4 regions of the Streptomyces sp. NPDC007088 genome follow, and region 1 is predicted to be linked to each of the others. Evidence: riboswitches for the same ligand, from Rfam matches in the RefSeq annotation. Region 1 holds a riboswitch; each other region holds the start of a gene.
The links. Region 1 has a riboswitch for thiamine pyrophosphate ahead of thiC (phosphomethylpyrimidine synthase ThiC). Riboswitches for the same ligand answer to the same signal wherever they lie in the genome.
Positions count from the first base shown of each region.

Region 2: linked by a shared signal. The riboswitch ahead of ACFYMP_RS20325 (purine-cytosine permease family protein) and the one ahead of thiC (phosphomethylpyrimidine synthase ThiC) in region 1 are both predicted to bind thiamine pyrophosphate.
Region 3: linked by a shared signal. The riboswitch ahead of ACFYMP_RS25745 (thiamine ABC transporter substrate binding subunit) and the one ahead of thiC (phosphomethylpyrimidine synthase ThiC) in region 1 are both predicted to bind thiamine pyrophosphate.
Region 4: linked by a shared signal. The riboswitch ahead of thiO (glycine oxidase ThiO) and the one ahead of thiC (phosphomethylpyrimidine synthase ThiC) in region 1 are both predicted to bind thiamine pyrophosphate.

Region 1 covers NZ_JBIAFO010000016.1:39,573-47,480, reverse strand. The annotation lists gene ACFYMP_RS23555 (DUF5326 family protein) at 8-226, shown strand; gene ACFYMP_RS23550 (SsgA family sporulation/cell division regulator) at 1,101-1,556, shown strand; gene ACFYMP_RS23545 (YibE/F family protein) at 1,723-3,126, opposite strand; TPP riboswitch at 3,199-3,347, shown strand; gene thiC (phosphomethylpyrimidine synthase ThiC) at 3,340-5,178, shown strand; gene ACFYMP_RS23535 (hypothetical protein) at 5,647-6,519, opposite strand; gene ACFYMP_RS23530 (metallophosphoesterase) at 6,723-7,892, opposite strand.
Region 2 covers NZ_JBIAFO010000012.1:70,845-78,752, reverse strand. The annotation lists gene ACFYMP_RS20355 (DoxX family protein) at 1-55, shown strand, start outside; gene ACFYMP_RS20350 (MerR family transcriptional regulator) at 261-638, opposite strand; gene ACFYMP_RS20345 (alkene reductase) at 809-1,882, shown strand; gene ACFYMP_RS20340 (RidA family protein) at 1,922-2,332, opposite strand; gene thiE (thiamine phosphate synthase) at 2,465-3,169, opposite strand; gene thiM (hydroxyethylthiazole kinase) at 3,166-3,978, opposite strand; gene ACFYMP_RS20325 (purine-cytosine permease family protein) at 4,009-5,430, opposite strand; TPP riboswitch at 5,422-5,516, opposite strand; gene ACFYMP_RS20320 (glutamate--cysteine ligase) at 6,014-7,114, shown strand; gene ACFYMP_RS20315 (M4 family metallopeptidase) at 7,280-7,908, opposite strand, start outside.
Region 3 covers NZ_JBIAFO010000019.1:49,732-57,639, forward strand. The annotation lists gene rpsB (30S ribosomal protein S2) at 1-292, shown strand, start outside; gene tsf (translation elongation factor Ts) at 454-1,290, shown strand; gene pyrH (UMP kinase) at 1,479-2,252, shown strand; gene frr (ribosome recycling factor) at 2,445-3,002, shown strand; gene ACFYMP_RS25735 (phosphatidate cytidylyltransferase) at 3,002-4,144, shown strand; gene rlmN (23S rRNA (adenine(2503)-C(2))-methyltransferase RlmN) at 4,320-5,432, shown strand; TPP riboswitch at 5,535-5,662, shown strand; gene ACFYMP_RS25745 (thiamine ABC transporter substrate binding subunit) at 5,745-6,833, shown strand; gene ACFYMP_RS25750 (ABC transporter permease) at 7,067-7,908, shown strand, end outside.
Region 4 covers NZ_JBIAFO010000001.1:310,627-318,534, reverse strand. The annotation lists gene ACFYMP_RS01395 (thiazole synthase) at 1-587, opposite strand, end outside; gene thiS (sulfur carrier protein ThiS) at 592-816, opposite strand; gene thiO (glycine oxidase ThiO) at 813-2,045, opposite strand; TPP riboswitch at 2,043-2,155, opposite strand; gene ACFYMP_RS01380 (NAD(P)/FAD-dependent oxidoreductase) at 2,340-3,503, shown strand; gene ACFYMP_RS01375 (Rv2175c family DNA-binding protein) at 3,585-3,950, shown strand; gene thiE (thiamine phosphate synthase) at 4,067-4,747, shown strand; gene metF (methylenetetrahydrofolate reductase [NAD(P)H]) at 5,031-5,951, shown strand; gene ACFYMP_RS01360 (hypothetical protein) at 5,997-7,085, shown strand; gene ACFYMP_RS01355 (phytoene desaturase family protein) at 7,212-7,908, opposite strand, start outside.

The DNA of each region.
Region 1 (7,908 bases):
AGGGGCGATGGCGGTTCGGGAGATATTCACGGGTATGCCGTGGTGGGTGAAGTGGGTGGCCGTGCCCGTGGTCGCCCTGGTGATCTTCGGTGGCCTGATCACCTCGATCCTCAGCTTCGTGATCGGACTGCTGTTCAAGGTGCTGGTCTTCGTGGCGGTGGTGGGCGTGTTGATCTACGTCGTACGCAAGTTCAAGGACGCGGGTTCTTCCTCCGGCCGTTACTGACCCGGTCCGGCAGGGCGGCCCGGACCGGGTCACGGCCGGGCGGTCCGACGCGCGGCCGCGCGGGACGCGCCACCTCGGCGGCCGCGACCGGGCCCGCCCGGCGCCCGGGACTCCACTCCACGCACGCCCGGGGACCGGTCCCGGCTCCCCGGCGGGGTCCCGCGACCGCGCCCGGACCGACCCCGCCACGAGGCCCTGCCCGCCAGTCGTGCCTACCGCGTCCCGAGAGGGCGAGAAGACGGCGCTCCGTGCGCCCGCCCACGGGGCCCCGTTCGCCCACCCGGGGGAAGTTTCCTCGCTCCGCCACCATCCGACAGCGCCAGAGGCTACAGTCCGGACACCGGCGTGGGGCCCGACTCCGCAGCCGCTTCCTGTGCCTCCTCGGCCCATGGCGGGGGAGGCTGTACTCGCGCCCTGGAAGTGACCCTTGGCCACGGTTGACCGCACCTTCGCCGAACTCTCCGGTTCGGGTGCCCTCTTCGAGCCCTTCGTGGCGCGCACCGTTCCCGGACGGCGCCCCGAGGGGCTCGTCGTCCGTTCCAGGCGTCACGCTCCGCGATGTTCGGGCCGCCGCCGACGCGGTGGTCTTTTCCGGTGCTCCGGCGGCCCGCTGGGGCAAAGGAGTGAACGTGCGGCCCCTCTAGGGCGCGGCGCATACGCGATCTGCCAGGGGGCAGCCGGAATACCGGTGATCGGTCGCGGGAGTTCCGGCCTGCTCGGCGAGTAGGTTGCGGACAGTTTTCCCCGCAGGTTTGTTCCTCAATCAGTATCTGTGGTGTCACTCACTGTGATGTGATGGGTGCACCGAGCAATGTGTCAGGAGTGTCAGGGGCCTGAGCCCCTGATCAGGTGACGGCAATCGACGGGGTTGGCGATGCGCGAGTCCGTACAGGCAGAAGTCATGATGAGCTTCCTCGTTTCCGAGGAGCTGTCCTTCCGTATCCCCGTCGAGCTTCGGTACGAGGCCGACGATCCGTACGCCGTCCGGCTGACGTTCCATCTCCCGGGGGACGCTCCGGTCTCCTGGACCTTCGGGAGGGATCTGCTCAGCGACGGTATCGAGGAGCCGTGCGGAGACGGCGACGTGCGTGTCGCCCCCGTCGAGCTCGACCCGTTGATGGACGCGGAGCCGCCGGCCGACATGCACATCCGGTTGCAGGTCGGAGCCGATCACGCGCTGTTCCGGGTGAGTATGGCGCCCATCGTCGCGTTCCTCGACCGCACGGACCGGCTCGTTCCGCTGGGCGAGGAGCGTGCCTCGGCGGATTTCGAGAGTCACCTGGACGACGCCCTGCACCGGATCCTCGCCGAGGAACAGAGCGCGGGCTGATTCCGGAGGGCGGCGACGGACCTCGGGGGACCCGGAGAGAGCCGGGTGGGCCCTGGAGGTCGCCAAGTCGCCAGGGCCGCATCGGACTCGGTCTTCTGCGGCCCCGCTGCCGGGTGGGACACCGGTACCCGAGGTGAGCAGTGCGCGCGGGTTCCCGTCGGCCGTCTCAGCGTTTGCGGCGTCGGCCTCCGCCGCCAAGCACCGCGCCACGCAGTGGGCCGCGGTCCGGGCCGGGCACCGCCGCTAGAGGCGGGGGTGTCGGGACGTCCTCGGGCTTCGAGCCGGGGCGGTCGGCCGACACGACGAGCGTGGCCAGTGCCGTGGTGACCGGCACGGAGGCCACCAGGCCGATGGAACCCACCAGGGTCCGGACGATCTCCTCGGCCACCAGTTCGCTGCCCGCGACCGTGCCGACGTCGCTCCGCGCCAGCGAGAACAGCAGGAGCAGCGGCAGGGAAGCCCCCGCGTACGCCAGCACCAGCGTGTTGACCACCGAGGCGATGTGGTCCCGCCCGATCCGGATGCCGGCGCGGTACAGAGCGCGACGGCTTATCGCCGGGTCGGCCTGCCGAAGCTCCCATACGGCCGAGGTCTGCGTGACCGTCACGTCGTCGAGCACTCCGAGTGAACCGATGATGACCCCGGCCAGCAGGAGCCCGCTCATGTCGATCCCGGGATAGAGACCGTGGACGAGTCCGGTGTTGTCGTCGGTGTTGCCGGTCAGCGCCGCCCACCCGATGAAGAGCGAGCCGAGCAGGCCGATGAGCAGCAGTGACACCAGGGTGCCGAGGACGGCCACCGAGGTGCGGGCCGTCAGCCCGTGGCAGAGGTAGAGCGCGAGCAACATGATGGCACTCGCCCCCACGACCGCCACCACCAGAGGATTCGAGCCCTGCAACACCGCGGGCAGGATGAAGAAGGTGAGCACGAGGAAGCTCACGGCGAGTGCCACGAGCGCCATGAGCCCCCGCAACCGGCCGACGACGACGACCGCCAGCGCGAAGATCCCGGCAAGCAGCAGCATCGGCAGCTTTCGGCCGACATCGGTGACGGAGTACTGGAGTTCCCGGGGCGCGTCCGGCGCGTAGGCCAGGACGACTTCCTGACCCGCGCGCAGCTGACGCGGGGAATCGGGCTGGACCAGTTCGTTGAAGGTCCGCCCGCGGTCCTTGCCCTCGGTGACCTCGATTTTCGCCTGTTCACAGACTCCGTCGGCGTGTCCGCCGTTGCCCGGTACCGCCCCCGGCGCGTCTCCCCGGGGCTCCGCCGCCCCGGTCGCCGAGCCCGCCACGCCGTTCGACGCGGTTCCGTCCTTGCATCCGACGTGCGTAACCGCGACGACCTTGCCGGCCACGGTCTGCCGGTCGAAACCCACGCCTGAACGCCCGTGCTCGGGCGGCTCGCCGGGCCACAGCGTCACGAGTCCCACGACGACGGCGGCGGTGAACGGTACGAGCACGGCGGCGATGACCGTACGCAGTCTCCTTGAGCCAGGTGTGGCCGGGCCGTGCTGGTGGCTGTGGCCGTGGGCGGAACCGTGGCCGAGATCCGTAGGGGGTGGTGTCGTCACCGCCCGATCATCGCAAGAACGGCACACGCCCTCTGTTCAGCGCGCCCGGGATGGCGTTAGCGTGAGGCCACGATACGTACACGCGGGAGCTCGGAGCACCGGGCTGAGAGGGCGCTGAACTCCGTACGGCCGAGACCTCGGCGAGAAGTACGGGAAGGCTGCGTCGACCGCCGAACCTGTTACCGGGTAATGCCGGCGTAGGGAGTAGGTCTCATGACCACATCGGACGCGCACACCCCTGCCTCCGCGGAGGAGAGGACGGCGAGCGAGCAGCCGCTGTCCCCGCAGGAGGAACGCACCATCGGCTGGCACAAGGCGTACGTCGAGGGCTCACGCCCCGGCCTGCGGGTGCCGGTGCGGGCCGTGCACCTGACCAACGGCCGTGTAGTGACCTTGTACGACACCTCCGGCCCGTACACCGACCCGGCCGAGAGGACCGACGTACGCCGTGGGCTCGCACCGCTCAGGGAGAACTGGATCGCGGGCCGCGGCGACACCGAGACGTACGCGGGCCGGCCCGTGCGGCCGGAGGACGACGGACTCAAGCACACCTCGCCCCGGGGCGGGCTCCGCAACCTCGACGCGGTCTTTCCCGGGCGCCCCCGGCAGCCGCGCCGGAGCAGGGACGGACGCGCCGTCACGCAACTCGCCTACGCCAGGCGGGGGGAGATCACCCCGGAGATGGAGTTCGTCGCGCTGCGCGAGAACCTCGAACCCGAGATCGTCCGGGCGGAACTGGCCGCAGGGCGCGCGGTGCTACCCGCGAACGTCAACCACCCCGAGATCGAGCCGATGATCATCGGCAAGCGGTTCCTCGTGAAGGTCAACGCCAACATCGGCAACTCCGCGGTGACCTCCTCGATCGAGGAGGAGGTGGAGAAGATGACCTGGGCGACCCGTTGGGGAGCCGACACCGTCATGGATCTCTCCACCGGACGCAACATCCACACCACGAGGGAGTGGGTGCTGCGCAACTCGCCGGTCCCCATCGGCACGGTGCCGCTCTACCAGGCGCTGGAGAAGGTCGACGGCAAGGCCGAGGAGCTGAGCTGGGAGATCTACAAGGACACGGTGATCGAGCAGGCCGAGCAGGGCGTGGACTACATGACGGTGCACGCCGGTGTCCGGCTGCCCTACGTCCCGCTCACGGCCCGGCGCAAGACCGGCATCGTCTCGCGGGGCGGCTCGATCATGGCCGCCTGGTGCCTCGCCCATCACCAGGAGTCCTTTCTCTACGAGCACTTCGAGGAGCTGTGCGAGATCCTCGCGGCCTACGACGTGACGTACTCGCTCGGGGACGGGTTGCGGCCCGGCTCGATCGCGGACGCCAACGACGAGGCTCAGTTCGCGGAGTTGCGGACGCTCGGTGAGCTGAACGCGGTCGCTCGTCGGCACGGCGTCCAGACGATGATCGAGGGCCCAGGACACGTGCCGATGCACAAGATCAAGGAAAACATCGACCTCCAGCAGGAGATCTGCGAGGAGGCGCCGTTCTACACGCTCGGCCCGTTGACCACGGACATCGCCCCCGCCTACGACCACATCACCTCGGGTATCGGCGCGGCGATGATCGGCTGGTGGGGTACCGCCATGCTCTGCTACGTGACCCCCAAGGAACATCTCGGCCTGCCCAACCGGGACGACGTGAAGACCGGGGTGATCACCTACAAGATCGCCGCCCACGCCGCCGATGTGGCCAAGGGACATCCCGGGGCCCAGGACTGGGACGACGCCCTGTCGGAGGCGCGCTTCGAGTTCCGCTGGGAGGACCAGTTCAACCTGGCCCTCGATCCGGACACCGCCCGCGAGTACCACGACGAGACACTCCCGGCCGAACCGGCCAAGACCGCGCACTTCTGCTCCATGTGCGGGCCGAAGTTCTGCTCGATGAAGATCAGCCACGACATCACCGAGCAGTTCGCCCCGGACCTCCTCGAAGCGGGTTCCACGCGGGCGGAGTTGAGTCAGGACGAGATCGACGCGGGGATGTTGGAGAAGTCACGCGAGTTCGCCGCTTTGGGGAGCCGCGTCTACTTGCCGCTGGCGGAGTAGGGGCGTGAGCCGGTCAGGGCTCCTGCCGCCGCGACTGACGATCGCGGGTTCTGGGCACCGGCGCTGCTGTACTCCCCGACGCGTTGACGTGTCCTCGTGCCTGGGACCACGGTGGGGCGCTGCCTCGCCCTCGATGCCGGCCCCGCTTCTCGGTCAGGACTCACCCGGGATGGGCCCGTGTCTCCACTGGTCCGGTTGGTGGAAGGCACGAGGAGGTGTTTCACGTGAAGCACGAGGAGGTGTTTCACGTGAAACACCACTGAGGAGTTGTTCCACGTGAAACACCTGGCTGATGGGGTGGTTTCACGTGAAACATCCGGCTGACGCTGGTTTCACGTGAAACATCGGACCGTTCCGGTGGCGTACGTCTCCCGGTGCCGGTGGGTCTCTCGTTCATGGGGGGCACACCGGCATCGGCACGCGCGGTTTCACCGACGTGGGCCCGTCAGCTGCCTGCCGGAAGGTCAGTTACTCCGGACGGTGATCCGGCCCGCCGTAGTCGGGGCTGCTGAAATCGGGGCTGGAGTAGCGGGGGCGGGTCCCGGACTCGCCGTCCGCTTCCGGGCCGCTGAAACCTGGCCGGTGATAACCGAGGCGGGGCATGCGCTGCTGAGAGGGCAGGTTCGGGCCGGGCTGAGCGGCAACGTTCCCCGCTTCCGTGCGCGGAGCGTCGTCGAGATCCCGGAAGAACGGCAGAATGCCCTTCTCCAGGAGCGCTCGATGCCAGGCCGCGCGTGCGGCGGCGAGCTCGGCTGTCTCCCCTGCGAAGCCCCCCTCCGCGGAGGAGTGCGTGGGGGAGTTGTTGCGCAGGGCGGTGAGCAGGAGGGCGGCGCCGGCGATCAGGATGCCGAATGCGGCGAGGACAGCGAAGACCCACCCGGCGGTGAGCAGCCCACTCGCGATGGCGGGTTCGGGGTCCAGGAGCTTCAGCAGATAGCCGACGAGAAGGAAGATGACGGCGGCGATCGCGGCCAGGAGCGGGGCGAGCACGGCCACCACCGCTGTCGCTCCGGCACCCGAGGACTCCGTCACCTCGCTGAGCGCGGCGGCGATGCCGTTCGGTGCCCCCTCGCCCTCCTCGGGCCGGGGGGCGGCGCTGACGCGCGCGGGTTCGCGGGACCGTTCCCGCGCGTGGACGTAGTGCTGGTATTCGGCCGCCGCCGCCCCCGCGATGAAGGCCGTCGCACCCGTCGCGAGGGTGCGCAGTTGGGCAGGGTTGAATCGCTGTGCGACCCGGGCGGTTTCCGGGTGGGAGGCGGCCGTACGGATTGCCTCGTCCAGGACGCGCTCGAATTCGGGGCGGTCCTCGTTCAGCAGATGCGGAGCGCTGGTCATGTGCATCCCCCGATGCTCCGTAGGGCCGGCGGGACGCCCGCCTGGGTGCGGGCAGTGGGGCGGAAGCGGAGGAAAGCCTACGGATAAGGCGATGGTAGGCCGGGCACGGCGCGTCGTAACAGGGTGTTTCTGGAAATTGACCTGCGGTGAATGGTGACAGCCGTTCATGCCAAGGGGGCGGGACCGCCCGAACGGCGAGCGGATCTGGTTCAGGCGGGGAAGGGAACGCGGTGGACGAGCAGTTTTCCGGCCATGGTCACGCCACCGTCCATGGCGACGGCGAGTCGGTCGGCATAGATGTGCGGGCCGTCGACGACGGGTCCGGCGCTGTCCTCGCCGTCCTCGGAGCCGACGTCACCGAGCAGGTAGGGGATCGGGCTGTGACCGTGCACGATGCGGTTGCCGCCGAAGACGCTCAGCAGTTCGCGCACCGCCTCGGGACCCGACTGGTCGCGGAAGGCGAAGCGTTTGGTGAACTTCCGGAAGACGTCCCAGCACTCGTCGGCGTCGTTGCGGTTGATGATCTCGTGGATCGTGTCGTTGACCGCTTCGATCGTGTCGCCGTAGTCGAGGTAGGCCGTGGTGTCGGAGTGCACCAGGAGGTGGGAGTCCTCCTCGACGATGGCGTCCAGCCGGGACATCCACTGAAGATGGACATCCTGGAGCCTGTCCATGTCGGACTTCTGCCCGCCGTTGAGCAGCCAGGCCGCCTGGAAAGTGGCGGTGCCCGCGCCTGAGTTGACCGGAGTGTCGCCGAAGCGCTTGGCCCCCAGGAGCAGGAGTTCGTGGTTGCCCATGAGCGCCTTGCAGTAGCCGCCGGCCGCTGCCGCCTCGGCGGACAGGCGCATCACCAGATCGATGACGCCGATCCCGTCGGGGCCGCGGTCCGTGAAGTCGCCGAGGAACCAGAGCCGGGCGTTGCCGGCCGCCCAGTGGGTGTCGGCGTCGACCAGCCCCTGCTCCCGTAGCGCCGCCACGAGTTGGTCCAGGTAGCCGTGGACGTCCCCCACGACGTACAGCGGGCCGAGCCCCTCGGCGGCGGGCTGCGCGCCCGCGGTGGCCTGCGCTCCGATGACCGGCAGGTCCCGCTGGGTGGGCGTGTAGCCCTCCGGCTCGCCGAGCGCCTCCCCGGCCTGGGCGTGGGGCGTCTGCGGCACGGCCGGATACGCGGCCCGGACGGGGGCCGGGGCCTCGGCGTGCCGCTCCGTGTACACCTGGGCCGACTCGGCGTACCGGTCGGTGCCCTGCGCGTACGGTTCGGATCCGTCCCCTTGGGGATCAGGACGGTTCATGTAGGCGGGGACGCGGAAGTCGCGCACCGTCGGTGTCTCCCCCACGGGTCCCTGACCGGCCCCCTGCGTCATTGACCCCTCCACCACGATCGCGCCGCATCTG
Region 2 (7,908 bases), on a different contig from region 1:
CACCGCTTACGGCCGGCCCGGCGGTGTCACCTCGCCCGCCCCGCTCGGCAAATGACCTCGGGAGGCGGTGCCGGGCGTCCACCGGCGCCGCCTCCCGTGCGGGCCGCCCCGGCCGCACCCCTCTTCGCGGACGAGCGGGCCGGCCGTTCCCGGCCGGCCCCCCGGCCCCCTGCCCCGGGGGACCCGCCCGCGCACGAACTCCACGCGCGGGGCCGGGAGCTGGGCCCTCGCGCGGAATTGGCCACCGGGCGGCGGGGGCGTCAGCGGGGCGTGGACGGGAGCAGTCGCTCGCGGTGGGCGCGCGAGATCGCCACCACCTCGTCCAGGGCGTCCCGCGTACGGGTCAGCTCCTCGATGTGCCGCGAGAGCCGCTCACGCTCCTGGGCCATCCGCTCCAGCGCCGCGTCCGAGTTCGCCGCGCTCGGTGAGTCCACGCAGGGCAGCAGCTCCGTGATCGTACGGCTGGAGAGCCCGGCCGCGTACAGGCGCTGGATGAAGCGCACCCGCTCGACGTGGTCGAGCGTGTAGTGCCGCTGGCCGCCGGAACTGCGCGTGCTGGTGAGCAGCCCCTGCTCCTCGTAGTAGCGCAGCGAGCGCACGCTGACGTCCGCGCGCGCCGCGAGCTCCCCGATCCGCATGACGACCTCCTGTTGTGTGCGTGTGTGCGTGTGTGCGTGTGTGTGGGTCCCCGCCCCTGACCGAGCCGGTTGTGAAGCGCGCCACACGACTTGCCTCTGACGTCAATGTCAGGTTCTAGCGTAAGGGCGTGTCCCGGAACCAGGGCACGGCGTTAACGAGGAGAACCGACATGACCACCCTTTTCGACCGTTATCAGCTGGGCCGCCTGACCCTGCCCAACCGTGTGGTGATGGCCCCGATGAGCCGTGTCCGGGCCGCCGCGGGCGGGCTCGCGACCTCGTCCATGGCCACCTACTACGCCCAGCGCGCCACGGCGGGACTGATCGTGACCGAGGGCGTCCAGCCCAGCGTGGTGGGCCAGTCGAATCCCGGGACGCCCGGACTGCACACCGACGAGCAGACCGCCTCGTGGCGCACGGTCACCGACGCCGTGCACATCAACGGCGGCCGGATATTCGCCCAGATCATGCACGGCGGACGCGTCTCGCACCCGGACACCACCGGTCACGTGCCCGTCGGCCCGTCCGCCGTCCCCGCGGCCGGCAACGTCTTCACGCCGAGCGGCCCGCAGCCCGCGCCCGTCCCTCGTGCCCTGGAGACCGCCGAGGTGCCCGAGCACGCCGAGTCCTACGCCTCGGCGGCCCGCCGCGCGGTGGAGGCCGGCTTCGACGGGGTGGAGCTGCACGGCGCCAACGGCTACCTGATCTCACAGTTCCTGTCCTCGAACGCGAACCTGCGCACCGACCGCTACGGCGGCTCCGTGGCCGGCCGCATCCGGTTCGCGGTCGAGGCGGTGACCGCGACCGTCGAGGCCGTCGGCGCGGACCGCACCGGTGTCCGGCTCTCGCCGGGCGGCGGCTTCTGGGGCGTCGAGGAGACCGAGGTCACCGAGGTGTACACCGCGCTCCTCACGGAGCTGGCGCGCCTCGGCCTGGCCTACGTCCACCTGGAGGCGACCGCGGACGAGGCGGTGCTGTCGCGGCTGCGCCACGTGTGGCCGGGCACGCTCGTCATGAACCCGGTGCTGCCGATGGGGCCGAAGCAGACGGGTCGCGAGGACGCCGACCGCTGGCTCGGTCTCGGCGCGGACCTCATCAGCTTCGGTCGCGGCTTCATCGCCAACCCCGACCTCGTCGAGCGACTGCGCGCCGGTCTGCCGCTCGCGCCCGTCGACGAGGCCACCTACTACCAGGGCGGGGACGCCGGGTACCTGACGTATCCGGCGTACCCGTACGGCGCCTGAGGGCGGGGCGCTGGTACGGGGCGGCCCGCCCTCCTCGTCTCAGTCCGGCAGCGCGACCGTCAGGTCCACCTCGACGAGCTGGCCGGTGAAGCCGAGCTGGGCGACGCCGAGGAGCGTACTGGCACTGGTGAACGCCGGCCCCAGCGCCGAACCGGTGAGCCGGCGCCACGCGGTGCCCAGCACCCCGCTGCTGTCGCTCCGGACGTAGACGACCGAGCGCACCACCTGATCCGGCCGCGCGCTCACCGCCGCGAGGGCGGTGAGCGCGTTCGCCACCACCTGATCGATCTGGAGGTCCAGCGCTCCGGGGCCGACCAGGCGGCCGTCCAGGTCCAGAGGGCACTGGCCCGCCAGATGGGCCGTGCGCCCGCTCTCCACCACGGTGACGTGGTGATAACCGGGGGTGGCGTGCGACTGCTCAGGATTGATGCGGCTGATCCTTGGTGTCATACCGGTCAGCCTGGCCCCACGCGGGCCGGCCTGTCACTCGCTTTACGTGAGACCGCGCAGACAAGCGGGTTCCCGGAGCCTTCCCCCGGAGACCCGGGCCCCGCGGGTGCGCCGGGCCGGGCCCCGGTGCAGTCACCGGACCGGGGCCGCCCCGCGCGCCCAGGCCCGCGCGTACTGTTCGGCGGCGGCGCGCGGGTCGGCGGCCGCGCAGATCCCCGAGACCACCGCCGCGCCCGCCGCTCCGGCCGCCCGCAGCGGCGGCAGATCGGCCGGGAGGACGCCGCCGATGGCCACGGCGGGCGGTACGCCGAGTGCCACGAGCCGGGCGAAGCCCTCGTGTCCGAGGGCGGGCGGGGCGTCCGCCTTCGTGGCGGTCACGCGCAGTGCCCCGATGCCCACATGGCCGACGCCGGCCGGACTCGCGGCGGCGGACCGCAGCTGCGCCGGGGTCGCCGCGCTCAGTCCGAGCACGGCGTCCTCACCCACCAGCGCCCGTACCGACTCCGGCGGCAGGTCCGACTGGCCGACGTGCACGCCGGTGACCCGGGCGCCCGCCGCGCGCGCCGCGAGGAACACGTCGACGCGGTCGTTGACGATCAGCGCGACCCGCTCCGGCAGGACGGCCGCGACCTCCAGCACCGTGTCGAGGAACGCGCGCCCCGACGCGTCCTTCTCGCGGACCTGCACCGCCGTCACCCCGCCCGCCACGGCGAGCGCCACGGTCGCGGCGACGCTCCGGCCTCGCGCCGCGCACTGCGCAGCGTCCGTCACGAGGTACACCGAGAGGTCCACCGGCGGCCGCCCCACCGCGCCCGCGCTCTCCTCGGGCCCGGTCACGACAGCCGCGCCCGCCGGTCGAGGTCCGCCCCGGTCAGCCCCGCGAGGGCGTCGAGGAAGGACACCGCGAAGGAGCCCGGCCCCGCCGACCGGGGCACCGCGAGCTCGGCGGCCACCGTGTACGCGGCGACCGCCGCGACCGTCGTGGCGAAACGGTCCCCGTCCACCGACGCGTACGCGGCCAGCACCGCGCCGAGCGCGCAGCCGCCCCCGGTCACCCGGGTCAGCAGCGGGTCGCCGTTGGCCACCCGGGCGGTGCGCTCCCCGTCGGTGACGAGGTCCACCGGCCCGGACACCGCGACGACGGCGCCCGAGGAAAGGGCCAGTTCACGGGCCGCTTCCGCCGCCGCCTCGACGTCCTGCGCCGCGTCCACGCCGCGCCCGCCGCCGCCCGCGCCGGCCAGCGCCATGATCTCCGAGGCGTTGCCCCGCACCACGGCCGGCCCCAGGGCCAGCAACTCGTGCGCGAGCGCCGTACGCACCGGCAGGGCGCCGATCGCGACCGGGTCCAGGACCCACGGCGTCCCCGCCTCGCCCGCCGCCCGTGCCGCCTCGGTCATCGCGGTGCGCTGCTCCGCGTGCACCGTGCCGAGATTGACGAGGACCCCGGAGGCGACCCGCGCGAAGGCCCCCGCCTCCACCGGGATGTCCACCATCGCGGGCGCCGCGCCGAGCGCCAGCAGCGCGTTGGCGGTGAAGTTGGTGACGACCGTGTTGGTCAGGCACTGCACGAGCGGTTCCCGGGCGCGTACCCGGTCGAGGGCCGCGCGGCTGAAGGGGAGCAGGTCGGAGCGGTTCGCGGAAGGCATGGGGTCTCTCCGGTCGTTCGGTGGTCCGGGCTACGCACCACCGCGGCGGCGCGAACGCAGCCGTAGCGGTACGTAGGCGAGCAGGGCGACGAGGAAGGCCACGTAGTACGCGAGGTCCGCGCCGTGCAGCGCCTCGGCGACGGGGCCGACGTACAGCGAGGTGTTCATGAAGGGGACGGCGGCGGCGAAGGCCACGAGGAAGGCCAGCGGGGCGGGCCACCAGGGTTGCGGACGCGCCGCCTCGGCCGACAGGTCCACCGGGGCGCCGCCGCGCTCCCGCGCCCGCACGAGCCAGTCGACGGCCACGACGGCGACGAAGCCGGGAATCCAGTACCCGACGAACAGCAGGACGTTCTGGAAGCGGGCCGCCGTGTCCGCCGCGTGCATCCACAGCACCAGCGGGAAACCGAGCGCCGCCGCGAGGACCGCCGCGAACGGGCGGGGCACACGCACCCCCACCGTCTGGAGCGCGAGCGAACCGCTGTAGTCGTTCATCGCGTTGCTGCACAGCGCGGCGAGCGCCACCGCGAGCAGCCCGAAAGCGCTCAGCGCGCCGCCGCCGAGCAGTTCGTCCACGCCCTTCGCGGTCTGGTCGGTGAACACCGAGGCACCCCACAGCCCGAGCGACTGCACCGCGACGAAGGACAGCCCGATTCCGAGCAGCGTGTACCAGAACATGCGCGGCCGGGAGGTCTCGCGCGGAAGGTAGCGGCTGAAGTCGCTCGCGTACGGCGCCCAGGACAGGGACAGGCTCAGCGCGACCGTCGAGGTGAGCACGATCGCGCCGAAGCGGTCCAGCCCGTGCACGCCGCTCGTGGTGACCGGTTCGGCCCCGTCGAGCAGCTTCACCGCGAGCACCGCGAAAGCCACCGCCAGCGCGAAGGACATGACCTTCTGGAGGCGGTGGATCGCCTCGTACCCGAGCGCGCCGACCAGCCCCTGGCCCGCCATCATGACGAGCACCCCGATCCAGAACGGCCAGCCCAGCAGCCGCGCCAGCGCGTCACCGCCGAACAGCCCGATCAGGGCGTCCCAGGCCACCGAGGACAGCCACTGGAGTATCCCGGGCAGGGCGACCGCCTTGCCGAAGGCCAGTGTCGACAAGGGGAGTTGACCGGCTCCGGTCCGGCTGCCCCAGGTCCCGAGCCAGGCCGCCGGCACCGCGCCGAGCAGGGTGCCGAACACGACGGCGGCCAGCGCCGTGGCGAAGTCCAGTCCGAGCACCGCGCCCAGCGTGCCGGTGAACACCCCGGTCATCGTCAGATTGGGCGCGAACCACACGGTGAACAGCCGGCCGGGACCGCCGTAGCGGTGCGACTCGGGGACGGGAGTGATCCCGCGCGCCTCCATCCGCAGATCGCCCGGCGCCGAGGGCATCCGGCCGTCGAAGACGGAGCGTTCCGTGGTGGTGTGCTGTTGCGAGGAGCCGTCGAAGACGTGCGGCAACGACATGAGAGACATCCCTCCGCCAGTACGAGCTGGTTCAGGTTCGACGGGTGTGATCTCAGCCCCCGAGTGGGGCACCCCGTGTCCGGTACGCCGGCAAGGGTAACGCCTGACCCGCCACCGCCGGTGGGACGGGTGGGGCGGCCGGGGCGTCGCGACCACCCGGAACCGGGCTCCCGACCCGCACCGCTACGCGGTTTCCGGTCGTGCGCCCGGTGTCCGGAGGCGAGCGTTCCGTGCGCCGGGGCGCCCGGAATGCGCTCTCGACCACGCGCACGGCGCGCAGGACAGTGGAAGGCACCGTCCGCGCCCTTTGGGCCCCCACCCCTCAAGCCCTGAGGCCCCGGCGGTACGGGGACCCGCCCCAGGCACCGGCACGAGACCGCCGCCCCGCACCGTTCCCGTGTACGCCCGCCCGCACCGTTCCCGTGTACGCCCGCCCGCACCGCCGTCCCGTTCAGCGACCGCAGCACCGCCCGCCGCCCCGGCGCCCGCACGTCCGGGGCCCGTCCACCCGCTCCCCACCCGGAGGACCACGCATGATCAGTGACGAAGTGTTCATGCTCCACCGCGACCCGGGCGGCCCGCGATGAGCGCCCCGGCCGACGCGCCGCCCACCCTGGGGGCCGAGGAGGAGTTCCTCCTCGTGGACCCGGACAGCCTCGTCCCGGTCGAAGGCGCCGCCGACCTCCTCACCGCCCACCGCAGGCTGCACCCCGACGAGGCGGCCACCGCCCCGCAGCGCGAACTGCTCACCAGCATGATCGAGACGACCACCCCGGTCTGCGCGGATCTCGCCTCGCTGGGCGCCGAGACCGCCGCGGCCCGTGCGCGCCTCGTGGAGGCCGCCGAGAAGGCCGGGGCCCGCGTGCTGGCCAACGGCACCTCCCCGCGCCCCGCCCCGCCGCGCCCGGAGAGCGAGGCGCCGCACTACCGCAACGTCGCCGACCTGTACCGGTTGCTGGCCCGGGGGACCGAGACCTGCGGTTGCCACGTCCACGTCGGCGTCGCGGACCGCTCCGCCGCCGTCACCGCGCTCAACCACCTGCGCCCCTGGCTGCCCGTCCTGCTCGCGCTGTCCGCCAACTCGCCGTACGAACACGGCGTCGACACGGGCTTCGCGAGCTGGCGCACGATGGTCCTCTCGCGCTGGCCGACCACCCAGATCCCGCCCTACTTCGAGTCCGCGCAGCACTACGACGTGACGTACGCGACGCTCTACGGCACCGGGGTGCTGCCCGTCCGCGCGACCAACGCCTACTGGCTGGCCCGGCCCTCCTCGCACGTGCCGACCCTGGAGATCCGGGTCGCCGACGTCATGCCGACCGTCGAGGAGGTCGTCCTCCAGGCGGGCCTCAGCCGCGCCCTGGTGACGACCGCCCTGCGGGCCGACGCCGCCGGGGCGCGGGCGCCCCGGGTCCCCGACCACGAGGTGGCGGCCTCCCTGTGGACCGCCGCCCGCTACGGCCTGGGCGGACCGCTGGTCCACCCGGTGAGCGGCACCCCCGTCCCCGCCGCCGAAGCGGTGCGCGCCCTGCTCGACCACGTGGGCGCCGCCCTGGAGTCGGCGGGCGACCGGGAGCGGGTCACGGCGACGGCCGAGGACCTGCTCACCCGGGGCAGCCCCGCCGAACGGCAGCGCGCGGTCACCAAGGAACCGGGCGAGATCGGGGAACTCGGCCTGCTGTGAGCCGGGCACGCGCGCCGGCTCCCGCCGCCGGCTGCGCTACGAGGGCTCCCGCCGCCGCCTCCCGCGCGGCGGTCCGCGCCCCGGCGGGCGCACGGCGAGGCCGCCCCCGCCCGCGGCACTCGCCGCGGGCGGGGGCGGCCTCGTGGGGCTCGCCGCGCTGAGGGTTTACGGGAAGGTCAGTGACCAGCCGTTGATCGTGCCCTTGTCGCCCGAGTAGACGTCCTGGACCTTGAGCTTCCAGGTGCCGTTCGCCGCGACCGCCGAGGCGTTCACGGTGTACGTGTCGGTGACGTTGTCGGCCGAGTCCGAGGAACTGGAGTTCTTCAGCCGGTAGCTCGTGCCGCTCGGCGCGACCAGATCGACCACGAGGTCACCCCGGTAGGTGTGCGAGATGTCCACCGCCACCTTGAGGTTCGAGGGAGCGTTGCCGGTGCGTCCGGTGACCGCTATCGAGGAGGTGACCGCCGCGCCCGCGTCCGGCACCGCGACCTTCGTGGTGCTGGAGAACACCGTGCCGGTGCCGCCGCCGCCACCGCCGGAGCGGGCCCCGACGTTGATGCCCGCCCAGGCGTCCTGGACGGCCTTGTACTCGGCCGAGGTCGCCCCGTAGAGCGAGGAGGCCGCCGCGAGCGTCCCGGTGCGCGCCGAGGCGTAGTTGGTGGTCGAGGTGAACTGCGTGGTCAGCGCCTTGTACCAGATCTGGAGCGCCTTGTCGCGGCCGATCCCGGTGACCGGGAGCCCGTCGGAGGTCGGCGAGTTGTAGCTGACCCCGTTGACCACCTTCGCGCCGCTGC
Region 3 (7,908 bases), on a different contig from region 1:
GCTCACCCGCGTGATCGCCGACGGTGTCGCCGAGGGCCTCATCGCCCGTTCCGGCGCCGCGACCGGTGACTCGAAGCCGGGCGAGAAGGCCGCCGGCGAGCCGCTGGCCGAGTGGGAGCGTGACCTGCTCGGAGGCGACAAGAAGGACGAGGCCGCCGCCGAGACCGAGGTGCAGACCTCCGCCGAGACCGAGAAGGTCGCCGACGCCGAGTCCGCCGAGGCTCCGGCCGCCGCTGAGGCTGAGGCTCCTGCCGCTGCCGAGGCTCCTGCCGCGGAAGCCGAGCAGGCCTGACCCGCACCGCTTCGGTAGTGACGGCGGGGGCCACGGCCCCCGCCGTCCACCCGTAGATTCTCGTGGATCTTCGCAGCTGCCCACCCGCAGAGAACCTGCGGCGCAGGCGAGAACACCGCTGATCCGCGATCTTCCAGACTTCGAGAAAGATTCACTGAATCATGGCGAACTACACCGCCGCCGACGTCAAGAAGCTCCGTGAGCTCACCGGCGCCGGCATGATGGACTGCAAGAAGGCGCTGGACGAGGCCGACGGCAGCGTGGACAAGGCCGTCGAGCTGCTCCGCGTCAAGGGCCAGAAGGGCGTCGCCAAGCGCGAGGGCCGCTCCGCCGAGAACGGCGCCGTCGTCTCCCTCATCGCCGACGACCACACCTCCGGCGTTCTGGTCGAGCTCAAGTGCGAGACCGACTTCGTCGCCAAGGGCGAGAAGTTCCAGGCCGTCGCCAACACGCTCGCCGAGCACGTCGCCAAGACGTCGCCCGCCGACCTGGAGGCGCTGCTCGCCTCCGAGATCGAGCCCGGTAAGACCGTCCAGGCGTACGTGGACGAGGCGAACGCCAACCTCGGCGAGAAGATCGTCCTGGACCGCTTCGCCCAGTTCTCCGGTGGCTACGTCGCGGCGTACATGCACCGCACGATGCCCGACCTCCCGCCCCAGATCGGCGTACTCGTCGAGCTGGACAAGGAGAACGCCGAGGTCGCCAAGGACGTCGCGCAGCACATCGCCGCGTTCGCGCCGAAGTACCTCACCCGCGAGGACGTTCCGGCCGAGGTCGTGGAGACGGAGCGTCGCGTCGCCGAGGAGACCTCGCGCAACGAGGGCAAGCCCGAGGCCGCCCTGCCGAAGATCATCGAGGGTCGGGTGAACGGCTTCTTCAAGGAGGTCACCCTCCTCGACCAGCCGTTCGCGAAGGACAACAAGAAGTCCGTCAAGAAGGTCCTAGACGAGGCCGGTGTCAGCCTGAAGCGTTTCGCGCGCATCAAGGTCGGCATCTGAGTCCGGACCACGATCGACTCAAGCCCTTCCCGGCAGTGCCCGGGAAGGGCTGTGGGCGGTCGGCGACGTACGGTGCCCCGTACCGCCGCCGACAGCTGATCTGACGAGGAGGCCATTGCCGTGCACGGGTTGCGAACCATCCCCGGCGGCAGTGGCCTTCTTGGTATGCGCATCACGAGGAGAAACCCATGACCATGGCCGAGGCCGATAATTCCACCGACCTGAGCGAGCACGGCAAGGGCGCCGGCCGCTTTCTGCTGAAGCTCTCCGGCGAAGCCTTCGCCGGTGGTGGGGGACTGGGTGTCGACCCCGACGTGGTGCACGCCATCGCGCGTGAGATCGCCGCCGTGGTGCGCGGAGGCGCGCAGATCGCGGTTGTCATCGGCGGCGGCAACTTCTTCCGGGGCGCGGAACTGCAGCAGCGCGGGATGGACCGGGCCCGGTCCGACTACATGGGCATGCTCGGCACCGTCATGAACTGCCTCGCCCTCCAGGACTTCCTGGAGAAGGAGGGCATCGACTCCCGTGTGCAGACGGCCATCACCATGGGACAGGTGGCCGAGCCCTACATTCCGCTGCGCGCCATCCGCCACTTGGAGAAGGGCCGCGTGGTCATCTTCGGCGCCGGTATGGGAATGCCGTACTTCTCCACCGACACCACCGCCGCGCAGCGTGCTCTGGAGATCCACGCGGAAGCCCTCCTCATGGGCAAGAACGGTGTGGACGGGGTCTACGACGCGGACCCCAAGACCAACCCCGACGCCGTGAAGTACGACGCCCTGGGCTACGGCGAGGTCATCACCCGGGACCTCAAGGTCGCCGACATGACCGCCATCACCCTGTGCCGCGACAACCGGCTGCCCATCCTCGTCTTCGAACTGCTCGCCGCGGGCAATATCGCGCGAGCCGTCAAGGGTGAGAAGATCGGCACGCTCGTAAGCGATCAGGGCACCCGGGCCTGAGCCCGGAGCGCTCCGTGAGCCCACGGGCACCACGGAGCGCCGTCGTCGTCGGCAGGGATGGACAAAGCCCTGCCGCTCGGACACCGTTCAGTACAGAAGAGACGCGACGCAGCCGGACCTGTGCGCACTCCCGCCGCCATCACGGAGCGGGAAGACCCCGTCAGGCCAACTCAAGACACGCAGGAGCAAGTGGTGATCGAAGAGACCCTCCTCGAAGCCGAGGAGAAGATGGAGAAGGCCGTTGTGGTCGCCAAGGAAGACTTGGCCGCCATCCGTACCGGCCGCGCACACCCGGCGATGTTCAACAAGATCGTGGCCGACTACTACGGGGCCATGACGCCGATCAATCAGCTCGCGTCGTTCTCGGTACCGGAGCCGCGCATGGCGATCGTGACCCCGTTCGACAAGAGCGCTCTGCGCAACGTCGAGCAGGCCATCCGGGACTCCGACCTCGGCGTCAACCCGAGCAACGACGGCAATATCATCCGAGTGGTCTTCCCGGAGCTCACCGAGGAACGCCGCAAGGAGTACATCAAGGTCGCCCGCACCAAGGGCGAGGACGCGAAGGTCTCGATCCGCGCCGTACGCCGCAAGGCGAAGGACGCGCTCGACAAGCTGGTCAAGGACAAGGAGACGGGCGAGGACGAGGTCCGTCGCGCGGAGAAGGAGCTCGACGACACCACCGCGAAGTACGTCGCGCAGGTGGACGAGCTGCTCAAGCACAAGGAATCCGAGCTGCTCGAGGTCTGATGAACGACTCTTCCTGGGGCGCGCCGTCCCGCACCGGATACGGCGAGCCGTGGCCCACCCCCGGACAGGGGCCTGTCCAGGGGGTCGCCTCGGCGGGTCCCGTGTACGAAGGGCAGGACGTCCAAGAGACTCGGCCCATGCCCATCGTGCCTGACCTACCCGCGAGCGGCGGAGATCAGGATGACGACCGGGGGACCGCTCGGCTGAGGGGTCCCCTGTTCCGCGACGAACTGCCGCAGGAGCCCATGGAGAGTGAGCCCGGACCCCCGTCGCACCGTGGACCGGACCCGGCGTCCGCTCCCGCGGGGCAGCCCACGCCGCAGAAGAAGAGCGCGGGTCGTGACCTGGGCGCGGCCATAGGGGTCGGTCTCGGTCTCGGCGTGGTTGTCGTCGCCTCGTTGTTCATCGTCAAGGCCGTGTTCGTCGGTGTCATAGCGGTGGCCGTCGTGGTCGGTGTCTGGGAGCTCACCTCGCGGCTGTCGGAGCGCAAGGGCATCAAGGCTCCGCTGATCCCGCTGGCTCTGGGCGGGGCGGCCATGGTCATCGCCGGCTACGCACGGGGCCCCGAGGGCGCGTGGGTGGCGGTGGCGCTGACGGCGCTCGCCGTCCTCGTCTGGCGTATGACGCAGCCCCCGGAGGGCTACCTCAGGGATGTCACGGCCGGTGTGTTCGCCGCGTTCTACGTGCCGTTCCTGGCGACCTTCGTGGCCTTGATGCTCCGGGCGGACGACGGCGCCTGGCGGGTGCTGCTGTTCCTCATTCTGACCGTGGTCAGCGACACCGGCGCCTACGCGGTCGGATGGCGCTTCGGCAGCCATAAGCTCGCGCCCCGTATCAGCCCCGGCAAGACGCGGGAGGGGCTGGTCGGCGCCGTGACCTTCGCCATGGTCGCGGGTGCCCTGGGCATGCAGTTCATGATCGACGACGGGGCGTGGTGGCAGGGACTCCTGCTCGGTCTCGCCGTTGCCGCCAGCGCCACCCTCGGTGACCTGGGCGAGTCCATGATCAAGCGGGATCTCGGGATCAAGGACATGGGCACGCTGCTGCCGGGCCACGGCGGCATCATGGACCGGCTCGACTCGTTGCTCCCCACCGCTCCCGTGGTGTGGCTGCTGCTGGTCCTCTTCGTCGGCTCGGGGTGACGGGGCGCGCGTTACGCTGAAAGGGTCCGCCATTCCTGTGGTGGGCCCTTTTTCGTGTTCGCGGCCCGGGGCCGCCCCCCCGTACGGGGGGGCGGCCTGCTGCCTCGTCCCCCGTCCCCGAGGCGTCCGGCACCCTTCACGGCGTGCAGTGCGCCGCACTGAGGAGTTTCCGCCCATGGCCCCGCCCGTCCCGGGAGAGCTCACCTTCGTCGCGCCGCGCGGAGCCAAGAAGCCGCCCCGTCACCTGGCCGACCTCACCCCCGCGCAGCGCAAGGAGGCGGTCGCCGACATCGGCGAGAAGCCGTTCCGCGCGAAGCAGCTCTCCCAGCACTACTTCGCCCGCTACGCCCACGACCCGCAGCAGTGGACGGACATCCCGGCCGCCGCGCGGGGAAAGCTCCAGGAAGCGCTGCTGCCGGAACTGATGTCGGTCGTCCGGCACATTTCCTGCGACGACGACACCACGCGCAAGACGCTGTGGAAGCTCTTCGACGGGACTCTGGTGGAGTCAGTGCTGATGCGGTACCCCGACCGCGTCACCATGTGCATCTCCTCGCAGGCCGGCTGCGGCATGAACTGCCCGTTCTGCGCGACGGGGCAGGCCGGTCTCGACCGCAACCTCTCGACCGCCGAGATCGTCCACCAGATCGTCGACGGCATGCGCGCCCTGCGTGACGGAGAGATCCCCGGGGGCGTCGCCCGCCTGTCGAACATCGTCTTCATGGGGATGGGCGAGCCGCTAGCCAACTACAACCGTGTGGTCGGCGCCATCCGCCGTCTCACCGACCCGGAGCCCGACGGCCTCGGGCTGTCGCAGCGGGGCATCACCGTGTCCACTGTGGGCCTCGTCCCGGCCATGCACCGGTTCGCCGACGAGGGCTTCAAGTGCCGGCTCGCCGTGTCGCTGCACGCCCCCGACGACGAGCTGCGCGACACTCTCGTCCCCGTCAACACGCGCTGGAAGGTGCGGGAGGTGCTGGACGCCGCGTGGGAGTACGCGGAGAAGTCCGGTCGGCGAGTGTCCATCGAGTACGCGCTCATCCGCGACATCAACGATCAGGCGTGGCGCGGGGACCTCCTGGGCCGTCTCCTCAAGAACAAGCGCGTCCACGTCAACCTGATCCCGCTCAACCCCACACCGGGTTCCAAGTGGACGGCCTCGCGCCCCGAGGACGAGCGAGCCTTCGTGGAGGCCATCGCCGCCCACGGCGTGCCCGTGACGGTGCGCGACACGAGGGGGCAGGAGATCGACGGGGCGTGCGGTCAGCTCGCGGCCGCCGAGCGGTGACCTGAGGCTCCGCACTCCCTCAGAGGTAGGGTGTCCGCGTACATTCGTTCCGTACTCGGCCGCCCGAGCGGCACCGTGAGTACGACACGGAGACAACTTCACACATTCCGACAGGGGAGCGCCACAGCGCTGAGAGTGCGGCACCACGTCCCGTCACGGGGCGTCCAGGTCGCAGACCCTCTGAACCTCGCCCGGGTCATTCCGGGTAGGAAGTTCGGTCATCACTCATGCTGTTGCGCCATGCCCGCCTTCCGGACGGAAGGCGGGCATGGCCGCGTCTTCTCCTGGCCATCCAGGAGGAATCCAGTGCGCATCACGATCACGAAGAGGATCGCCGCGGGCATCGCGGCCACGGGGCTCGGCGCCCTTGCCCTCGCCGGCTGCGGCTCGGACGGGTCAAGCGGCGACGGCAAGGCGAAGGACAAGACCGTCACGCTGGTCACGCACGACTCCTTCGCCGCGTCCAAGAGCGTCCTCAAGGCCTTCCAGCAGAAGACCGGCTACAAGGTGAAGGTCCTCAAGAGCGGCGACGCCGGCCAGGCCGTGAACCAGGCGGTGCTCACCAAGGGCAACCCGCAGGGCGACGTCTTCTTCGGCGTCGACAACACGCTGCTCTCCCGCGCCCTCGACAACGGGCTCTTCCAGCCCTACGAGGCCAAGGGACTGGCCCGGGTGGGGGCCGATGTCCAGCTGGACGGGGCGAAACACCGCGTGACGCCGGTAGACACCGGAGACATCTGCGTGAACTACGACAAGAAGTACTTCGCGCAAAAGAAGCTCGCCCCGCCCCGTGGCTTCGCCGACCTCGCGAAGCCGCAGTACAAGAACCTCCTGGTCACCGAGAACGCCGCGACGTCCTCGCCGGGCCTCGGTTTCCTGCTCGGTACGGCGTCGCAGTACGGCGACGACGGATGGCAGGGGTACTGGCGCAAGCTGAAGTCGAACGGTGTCAAGGTCGTCGACAGCTGGGAGCAGGCGTACAACGAGGAGTTCTCCGGTTCCGCCGGAGGCAGGAAGGCCGGTGGCGATCGTCCTCTGGTCGTCTCCTACGCCTCCAGCCCGCCCGTAGAGGTGCTGTACGCAGACCCCCGGCCGAAGCACGCCCCCACCGGCGTCGCGTCGGGGACCTGCTTCCGGCAGATCGAGTTCGCGGGGCTCCTCGACGGCGCGGCGAACGAGAAGGGCGGCAAGGCCCTGATCGACTTCCTGATCAGTGACAAGTTCCAGGCGGACATGCCGCTCACGATGTTCGTGAACCCCGTGGTGGCGGGCACCGAACTGCCGGAGTTGTTCTCCAAGTACGACGGGACGGCGCAGGACGCTCACACCGTCGCGCCCGAGAAGATCGCCGAACACCGTGAGGCGTGGATCAAGTCGTGGACCTCACTCGTCGTCAAGTGACGGGCTGGGCGGGTTCCGGACGTACGGAGGCGGACGCGGCGCGCTCAGACGGTGCGGAGCCCGGCTCCGAGTCCGGGCAGCAGGCCATTCCGCCCACGCCGTCACCCGCCTCGTCCGGGGCCCCGTCGCCGTACGGTCGGGCGCCGTCGGGGGCCCCGTCTCGGCGGCAGCGTCCGGGCGGCGTCGAGGTGCGGCGTGCCCGTCTTCGCGACGCCGCGGCGCGGCTCGGGCTGATGGCCGTACCCGTCGCGTTCTTCGCGCTGTTCTTCGCCTATCCGGTGGCAGCCATCGTCGGCCGTGGTCTGAAGACCCCTGCGGGATGGCAGGTCGGGAAGATCTTCGGCGTGCTGGGGCAGAGCGATGTCCAGGACGTCCTGTGGTTCACGACCTGGCAGGCCTTGGCGTCGACGGCGCTGACCCTGGTGGTGGCGCTGCCCGGTGCCTACGTCTTCGCCCGCTTCGAGTTCCCTGGCAAGGAGTTGCTGAGAGCGGTGGTGACCGTCCCCTTCGTGCTGCCCACCGTCGTCGTCGGCACGGCCTTCCTCGCGCTCCTCGGGCGGGGCGGTCTCACCGACGAACTGTGGGGGATCAGGCTGGACACCACGGTCTGGGCGATCCTCCTGGCGCACGTCTTCTTCAACTACGCCGTGGTCGTGCGCACCGTAGGGGGGCTTTGGGCGCAACTGGATCCGAGGCAGGAGGAGGCGGCACGTACCCTCGGCGCTTCGCGCTGGGCGGCGTTCCGCACCGTGACCCTGCCGGCTCTCGCTCCGGTCGTGGCCGCGGCGGCTCTCATGGTCTTCCTGTTCACCTTCACCTCGTTCGGAATCGTCCAGATCCTGGGCGGGCCGGCGTACTCGACCCTGGAAGTGGAGATCTACCGGCAGACGGCGCAGCTACTGGACCTGCCCACCGCCGCCGTGCTGACGCTTGTCCAGTTCGCCGCCGTCGTAGCCATTCTGGTGGCCCACGCGTGGACCGTCCGGCGCACCGAGAGCAGCCTGAAGCTTGTCGACGCCGCCACTGGCACGCGGCGCCCCCGGGGCACGGCGCAATGGGCGCTCCTGGGAGGGGT
Region 4 (7,908 bases), on a different contig from region 1:
GCGAAGGCCGCGTCCGAGGCGGTGCCCGCCCCCGCGTCCAGGATCACCGGGACCGTGGCGCGCTCCGTGATGAGCTGGAAGTTGTGCGGATTGCGGATGCCGAGCCCCGAGCCGATCGGCGAGCCCAGCGGCATGACCGCCGCGCAGCCCACGTCCTGCAACTTGCGGGCCAGCACCGGATCGTCGTTGGTGTACGGCAGGACCGTGAAGCCGTCGTCCACGAGGATCTCGGCCGCGTCCAGCAGCTCCACCGGATCGGGCAGCAGGGTCCGCTCGTCGGCGATGACCTCCAGCTTCACGAGGTCGGTGCCCAGCGCCTCGCGGGCCAGCCGGGCGGTGAGCACCGCCTCGCCCGCCGTGTAGCAGCCGGCCGTGTTCGGCAGGACGCGGATGCCGAGCCGCTCCAGCACCGAGAGCACCGAGCCCTGCGTGCCCGGGTCGAGACGCCGCATCGCGACGGTGGTCAGCTCGGTGCCCGAGGCGAGCAGCGAGCGTTCGAGCACGTCGAGGCTGGGTGCCCCTCCGGTGCCCATGATGAGCCGCGAGGCGTACGTCGCCCCGCCCAGCAGCAGTGGATCGTCGGCCACGGTGTCAGCCTCCCTGTACGGCGGTGAGGATCTCGACGCGGTCTCCCTCGGCGAGCGCGGTGCTCGCCCACCGCCCGCGCGGCACGACGCTCTCGTTGACGGCGGCCGCCACCCCGGACGGGGCCCGGGTCAGTTCGCCGACGAGGGCCGCCAGCGTCGTACCGGCGGCGACGGTGCGCTCGGCGCCGTTGACCCTCAAGGTCAGGTCGAGGTCGAGGGGTGCGGTCATGCGGACAGCTCCTGGGGAAGGGCCGGTCGGGGGGCGGGGCTGTGCGAGGGCCCCTCGAAACGGCGGGGACTGAAGGCGCGGGCCGCCTCCGGGAGTTCCCCGTGCGTGAGGGCGTACGCCATGACCTCGCCGGTCTCCGGGGCGAGCAGGACCCCGTTGCGGTAGTGCCCGGTCGCGAGGTGCAGTCCGGGCAGCGCGGTCGGGCCGAGCAGCGGGGCGTTGTCGGGGGAGGCCGGGCGCAGACCGGCGCGGCTCTCGGCCAGCGGCAGTTCGGTCAGTCCGGGCACCAGCTCGTGGGCGTCGCGCAGCAGTTCGTACACCCCGCCCGCGGTGACCGTCGTGTCGAAGCCCTGCTCCTCGCTGGTCGCGCCGACCACGAGTTCACCGTTCTCGCGCGGCACCAGATAGACGCTGCCGCCGCGTACCACCGCGCGCACGGTCCGGCTCAGGAAGGGGCCGTACCCGGCCGGTACGGTCAGCCGCAGCACCTGGCCCTTGACGGGGCGCACCGGTACGGCGACCTCGGGCGGCACCCCGTCCAGCCGGCCGCTCTCGCAGCCCGCCGCGAGCACCGTCTGCCGCGCCGTCAGCTCCCCGCCGCCGGCCAGGAGGACGCCACGCGCCCGCCCGTCCTCGACGAGCAGCCGGGCGGCGCGCTCCCGGCGGAAGGCGACTCCGGCGCGCGCGCACGCGACCAGGAGCGCCGAGGAGAGCCGGCGCGGGTCGATCTGGTGGTCGCCCGCGACCCGCAGCCCGCCGCGCACCCCCGGGGCGAGCATCGGTTCGAGACGGCGGCACTCCCGCCCGCTCAGCCACTGCGAGTCGAGCCCGCACCGCTCGTGCAGCGCGTGCAGCTCGCGCAGCTCGGCGCGGTCGTCGCCGTCCAGCGCGACCGCGAGCGTCCCGCACTCCCGGTAGCCGAGATCCTGCCCGCTCGCCTCGGTCAGCTCCGCCACGAAGGCGGGATACCGGCGCGCCGAGGCGAGGTTCAGCGCGAGCAGCGTCTCCTCGCCGTAGTGCAGTTCGGTGACGGCCGCGAGCATCCCCGCCGCTACCTGGGCCGCACCGCCCCCGGGCCAGGGGTCGGCCACCGTCACCCGCAGCCCGCCGCGCGCCGCGCGCCAGGCCGTGACGAGGCCGATGATCCCGCCGCCGACGACGAGCACGTCCGCCGGCGCCCCGGAGGACCGCGCCCAGGACGGAGCGGGGGCGGTGGACGGTGGAGGCATGGGCACGATGCCCCTCCCTTCGCCGGAATGACCCGGATCAGGTTCGGACGGTCGGAGGCCGCGCCAGCCTCCCTCTCAGCCCGGTCGGCCGGGCTCCCGTGGTGTCCCCGTCACCCTAGACCCGCCGCCGAGCCCGCCGTAAGCCCGCACCGGGCCGGGACCGGCGCCGCGGGCTGTGGGGGAGATCTCCCGCCCACCGCTCGTCCCCGGCCCCGGGGCCCGTCCTACAGTGACCGGGTGAGCGAGCAGAGGCAGAACGAGGCGGACAGACGCACGGTGATCGTCGGAGCGGGCATGGCCGGGGTGCGGACCGCCGTGGCCCTGCGCGAACAGGGATACGCCGGGCGGATTCTGCTCCTGGGCGCCGAGGCGCACGCCCCCTACGACCGCCCGCCGCTGTCCAAGGCCGTCCTGCTCGGCACCGCCGAGGACTCCGCGTTCGACGTCGACTTCGAGGCCCTCGGTGTCGAACTGCGCCTGGGCGTGCAGGTCCTCGCCCTGCGCGCCGCCGACCAGGAGATCGACACCCCGGACGGTCCGCTCGCCTACGACACCCTCGTCCTCGCCACCGGCGCGCAGCCGGTACGGCTGCCCGGCACCGCGGACCTGCCCGACGTGCACGAGCTGCGCACCCTCGACGACGTGCACCGCCTGCGCCAGGTGCTGGCGGCCCGGCACACCGTCGTCGTGGTCGGCGCCGGCTGGATCGGCGCCGAGTTCACCACCGCCGCACGCGAGGCGGGCTGCGCCGTGACCGTCGTCGAGGCGGCGGGACGCCCGCTCGCCGGTGCCCTGCCCGCCGAGGTCGCCGCCCCGATGGCCGACTGGTACGCGCGGGCCGGAGCCGTCCTGCGCACCGGCGCCCGCGTCGCGGCGGTCGAGGACGGAGCGGTGGTCCTGGAGGACGGCGAACGCCTGCCCGCCGACGCCGTCGTCGTCGGTGTCGGGGCCCGCCCCGCGACCGGCTGGCTCGCCGGCTCCGGCGTCGACCTCGCCCCCGACGGCTCCGTCCTCGCCGACGAGCACCTGCGCACCTCCCTGCCCGGGGTGTACGCGGTCGGGGACTGCGCCTCCTTCCCCTCCCGCCGCTACGGGCGCCGCCTCCTCGTCCACCACTGGGACAACGCCCTCCAGGGGCCGCACACGGTGGCCGCCGGCATCGCGGGCGAGGAGGCCGGCCCCTACGACCCCGTCCCGTACTTCTGGTCCGAGCAGTTCGGGCACTTCGTGCAGTACGCCGGACACCACGAACAGGCCGACACCACGGTGTGGCGCGGCGACCCCGCCACCACCGCGTACGCGGTGTGCTGGCTGCGCGAGGAACGGCTCGTCGCGGTCCTCGCCGTGGGCCGCCCCCGCGACCTCGCCCAGGGCCGCAAGCTCATCGCGGCCGGCGCGGCGATGGACCCCGGGGCGCTCGCCGACCCGGCCCGCCCGCTCAAGGCCGCCACCCGCTGACCAGGCCCTTTCCGCCGCCGCCGTCCCTCCTGGCGCCCTCCCGGCTACCGCCTGTCGGTCCGGGATGGCACGCTTGTCCCCGTGACCGAGATTGATGCCAAGACCGAAGCGCTCGTCAGCGAGTGGCTCACCCTTCCCGACATCGCCGAACGATTCGGCGTCGAGGTGACCCGGGTGCGGCAACTGGTGAAGGAAGGCCAGCTCATCGCCGTACGCCGCGGGGAGAACCGCGCCCTGCACGTGCCCGCCGCGCTCCTCGACGGCGACCACACCGTGAAGGGCCTCACCGGACTGCTCACGGTGCTGCGCGACGACGGCTTCGACGACGTGGAGATCCTGGAGTGGATGTTCACCCCCGACCCGACCCTGCCGGGCACCCCCGCCCAGGCACTGAGCGAGAATCGCGGCACGGAGGTGAAGCGCCGGGCCCAGGCGCTCGCCGTCTGAGCCGTACCGACAGCTGACGGCGGTGGTGTGCCGCCGCCTCTCACGCCGCACACGGGGCCGGGCGGGCCGGGTGAACCGGACCGCCCGGCCCACCGTTTCCCCGGGGGGACCGTCCCATGACCGCGCAGTCCGACACCGCCGCAGCCGCCCGGCGGGCTCTCGCCGACGCCCGTCTCTACCTGTGCGTCGACGCGCGCGAACGGCAGGGCGATCTGCCCGCCTTCCTCGACGCCGTGCTCGCCGGCGGCGTGGACATCGTCCAGTTGCGGGACAAGAACCTGGAGGCCGCCCAGGAACTGCGGGCCCTGGAGGTCTTCGCCGACGCGTGCCGCAGGCACGGCGCCCTCCTCGCGGTCAACGACCGGGCCGATGTCGCGCACGCCGCCGGCGCACCGGTCCTGCACCTGGGCCAGGACGACCTCCCGGTGGACGCCGCCCGCGCGATCCTCGGGCCCGGCACGCTGATCGGCCGCTCCACCCACTCCGAGGCGGAGGCCGCCGCGGCGGCCGTCCAGGACGGGACGGACTACTTCTGCACCGGGCCCTGCTGGCCCACCCCCACCAAGCCGGGCCGCCCCGCCCCCGGGCTCTCCCTCGTGCGGTACGCCGCCTCGCTCGGCACCACCCGGCCCTGGTTCGCGATCGGCGGCATCGACGCGGACAACCTCGACGAGGTGCTGGCCGCCGGCGCGCGCCGCGTCGTCGTGGTCCGGGCCCTGACCGAGGCCGAGGACCCGGGAGCCGCCGCCGCCCACCTCGCGCGGCGACTGCGCGAGAACGGGGACCGGGAGATCTGAGAGCGGAGGGGCGGGGCCGCCGGACCGGGGCCACGGGGAACTGAGGCTCCGGGGTTTTCGTGCACTGTGGCTCCATGTGGCTCCATGTGGCTCCATGTGGCTCCAGGGTCTTCGGGAGCTGAGACACGGGCCACTCCGGTCCCTCGCGATCCGCGCCCCGCACGCCTCCGGGACCGTCCCCGGCTGTCCACGACCGTCCGAGGCGTGGACAAGAAGTCCGCTTAACGGACAAAACCCCCAAGGAGGAGGCTGCCGGGGCCCGGCTCTGGCTACCCTTCCCGTTATGGCCCTCGGCACCGCATCCACCTGGACCTCCGACGCTTCGACCGTCCGTGACCTGCTCGCGAGCGGCAAACCGTCGTACTCCTTCGAGTTCTGGGCGCCGAAGACCGAGAAGGGCGAGCGCAACCTGTGGAACGCGCTGCGCCGCGTCGAGGCCGTCTCCCCGAGTTTCGTCTCCGTGACCTACGGCGCGGGCGGCACGACCCGTTCGGGCACCGTGCGCGCGACCCAGCGGATCGCGGAGGACACCACCCTGCTCCCGGTCGCCCATCTGACCGCCGTCTCGCACTCGGTCGCCGAGCTGCGCAATATGGTGGGCCAGTTCGCCGACGCCGGAATCCGCAACATCCTCGCCGTGCGCGGCGATCCGCCCGGTGACCCCATGGGCGACTGGGTGGCGCGCCCGGACGGCCTGCTGTACGCCGCCGAACTGGTGCGGCTCATCAAGGAATCGGGCAATTTCTGTGTAGGTGTGGCCGCCTTCCCGGAAATGCATCCGCGCTCCGAGGACTGGGACTCCGACGTGCGCCATTTCGTCGACAAGTGCCGGGCCGGGGCCGATTACGCGATCACCCAGATGTTCTTCGACCCCACCGCCTACCTGCGCCTTCGCGACCGGCTCGCCGCCGCGGGCTGTGACACCCCGATCATTCCCGAGGTCATGCCGGTCACCAGCGTCCGGCAACTGGAGAGACTCTCCTCGCTGAGCACCGCGCAGTTCCCCGACGAGGTGAAAGAACGCATGCTCGCCGCCAAAGACGACCCGGCGGCTGTACGCTCCTTGGGAATCGAGTTCGCCACGGAGTTCTGCGCGCGACTGCTCGCCGAAGGCGTGCCGGGTCTGCACTTCATCACGCTGAACAACTCCACGGCGACTCTGGAGATCCACGAGAATCTGGGCCTGCCCCACCACAGGCCCTGATCTGCCGAACCCGCGGCCCGGAGGCTGCCGGGGAGAGGGGCGTACATGGGCTGGGCGGTCCTCTATCTCGCTTTCGCCGTCGTGGCGTTGTGGCTGCTGGGGGAGGTGCTGCTCCAGTACAAGGCACGGCTGCGCTGGCGGCTGCTCGCCTTCGGCGGCTTCCTCCTCGTCGTCCTCGGCGTGCTGCTGCCCTCCGTCGTGGTCATCGCGCTGGGCGCGATCGCCTTCGCCACCGGGCAGACCCTCGTGACCCTGTCCTTCCGGCGCGGCTTCGCCGCCGGCTGGTCCCTCGGCGGCAAACCCGGGGCCAGCAAACGCCGCCGCGGCGGCGCGGGGCGCCCGACCCTGGAGGTCTCGGACCTGCGCCTGGAGAACGAGGGCGTCCAGGCGGCCCACGGGCCCGCACCGGCCGGCGGACAGGACGGCGGCCAGGACGCCTCGGGCGAGTTCGAGGGCACCGCGGTCCTCGAAGCCGTCCCCGCCGCCCCGGCCTCCACGCAGACGCCGCAGGCACAGTCCTACGCGGACACCTCGGAGTCCTTCGCCGCCTTCGGCCAGACGTCCGGGCACGAGTCCTTCTCCGCTTTCGGGGACGCGCCCGGCCACGCCCCCGCCACCGCCGCGTACGACACCGCCTCCCAGGCGGCGGCCTCCTACGACACCGGCTCCTTCGGCACCGCCTCCCCCTTCGGCGAGTCCTTCACCGCACCCCGGGGCGACACCGGGGACTACGCCTATGTCCCGTACGGCGGTTACGACACGGGCACGTACGCCCCCGGCGGGTACGGACCCGAGGCGGGGCAGGGCGAGGGCCGGCCCTGGGGCGCGGAACAGGCGCAGCACGGCTACGCGCAGCCCTATGCCGCGTACGGCGACCCCTACGCCACGGGCGCCCCGGGACAGCCCGCACAGGACCCGTACGCCACGGCGGCGGGCGCGCAGGGGTACGGGTACGGCTACCCGGCCGACGCGAACCCCGGCCCCGAGGCCACCTACGCCCCGGACACCCCGCCCGGGGGAGTCTGGGTCCCGCAGCAGCGCGCGGGTGACGAACCCGGGCAGCCCTACGTCCAGTACCCCGGCCAGACCGGCTACTGGGACGGCGGCGGCGACGGGCAGGGGCGGCAGTACTGAGGCCGCGGCTGGGGGCACGTGCCCTCACGCCGCGCCCCCTCACGCCGCGCCCCCTCACGCCGCGCCCCCTCATGCCGCGCCCCCTCATGCCGCGCGCCGGGCGGCCTCACCAAGAGGCCGCGCGCCTCAGTAGGAGCCCTTGAACTGCGGCCCCTCCACGATCAGTCCGGCCACCAGGGCGCCCGACATGCCCGCGTGCGGGAGGCCGCCGCCCGGGTGCGCCCAGCCGCCCACCGCGTACAGACCGGGCAGCGCCGTGGTGTTCGACGGGTACAGGAAACGGCCCCCGCCCGCCGCGAGGGACGGCGCCGGCACCGCGCCGCCCGGCGCCCCGGTCGCCTCCGCCGCGTCCTGCGGGGCGCGCGTCTCGTACCACAGCAGCCGCTCCCGCAGACCGGGCAGCGCCGCCTCCGCGCGCTCCAGCAGCCCCGCGACGTACGACTCGGGCACCCGCGCGCCGGCCGGGACCGTCAGGCTCAGCGTGACCGCCTCGTGCTCCGCGTCCGGCACCCGCGAGGCGTCGCCCGGACGCAGCACCGTCAGCGTCGGCGCGGGCGGCAGCGCGCCCGGCCCGTCGAAGAGGGCGCCCAACTCGGCCGCGCGGTCCGGGGTGTGCAGCACCGTGCGGACGGCGGCGCTCTCGGGGCGGGCGCCGCGCAGCGCCAGGAACACCAGGAGCCTGCTGCCGCCGCCGCGCCGCACGGGCACCCCGTCGGCCGGCCACGGGGAGCGGTTGGCGAGCAGCCGCTCCAGCACCTCGGGGGCCACCCCCGCCACCACGTGGTCCGCCTCGACGCGCGTGCCGTCCGCCGTCTCGATCCCG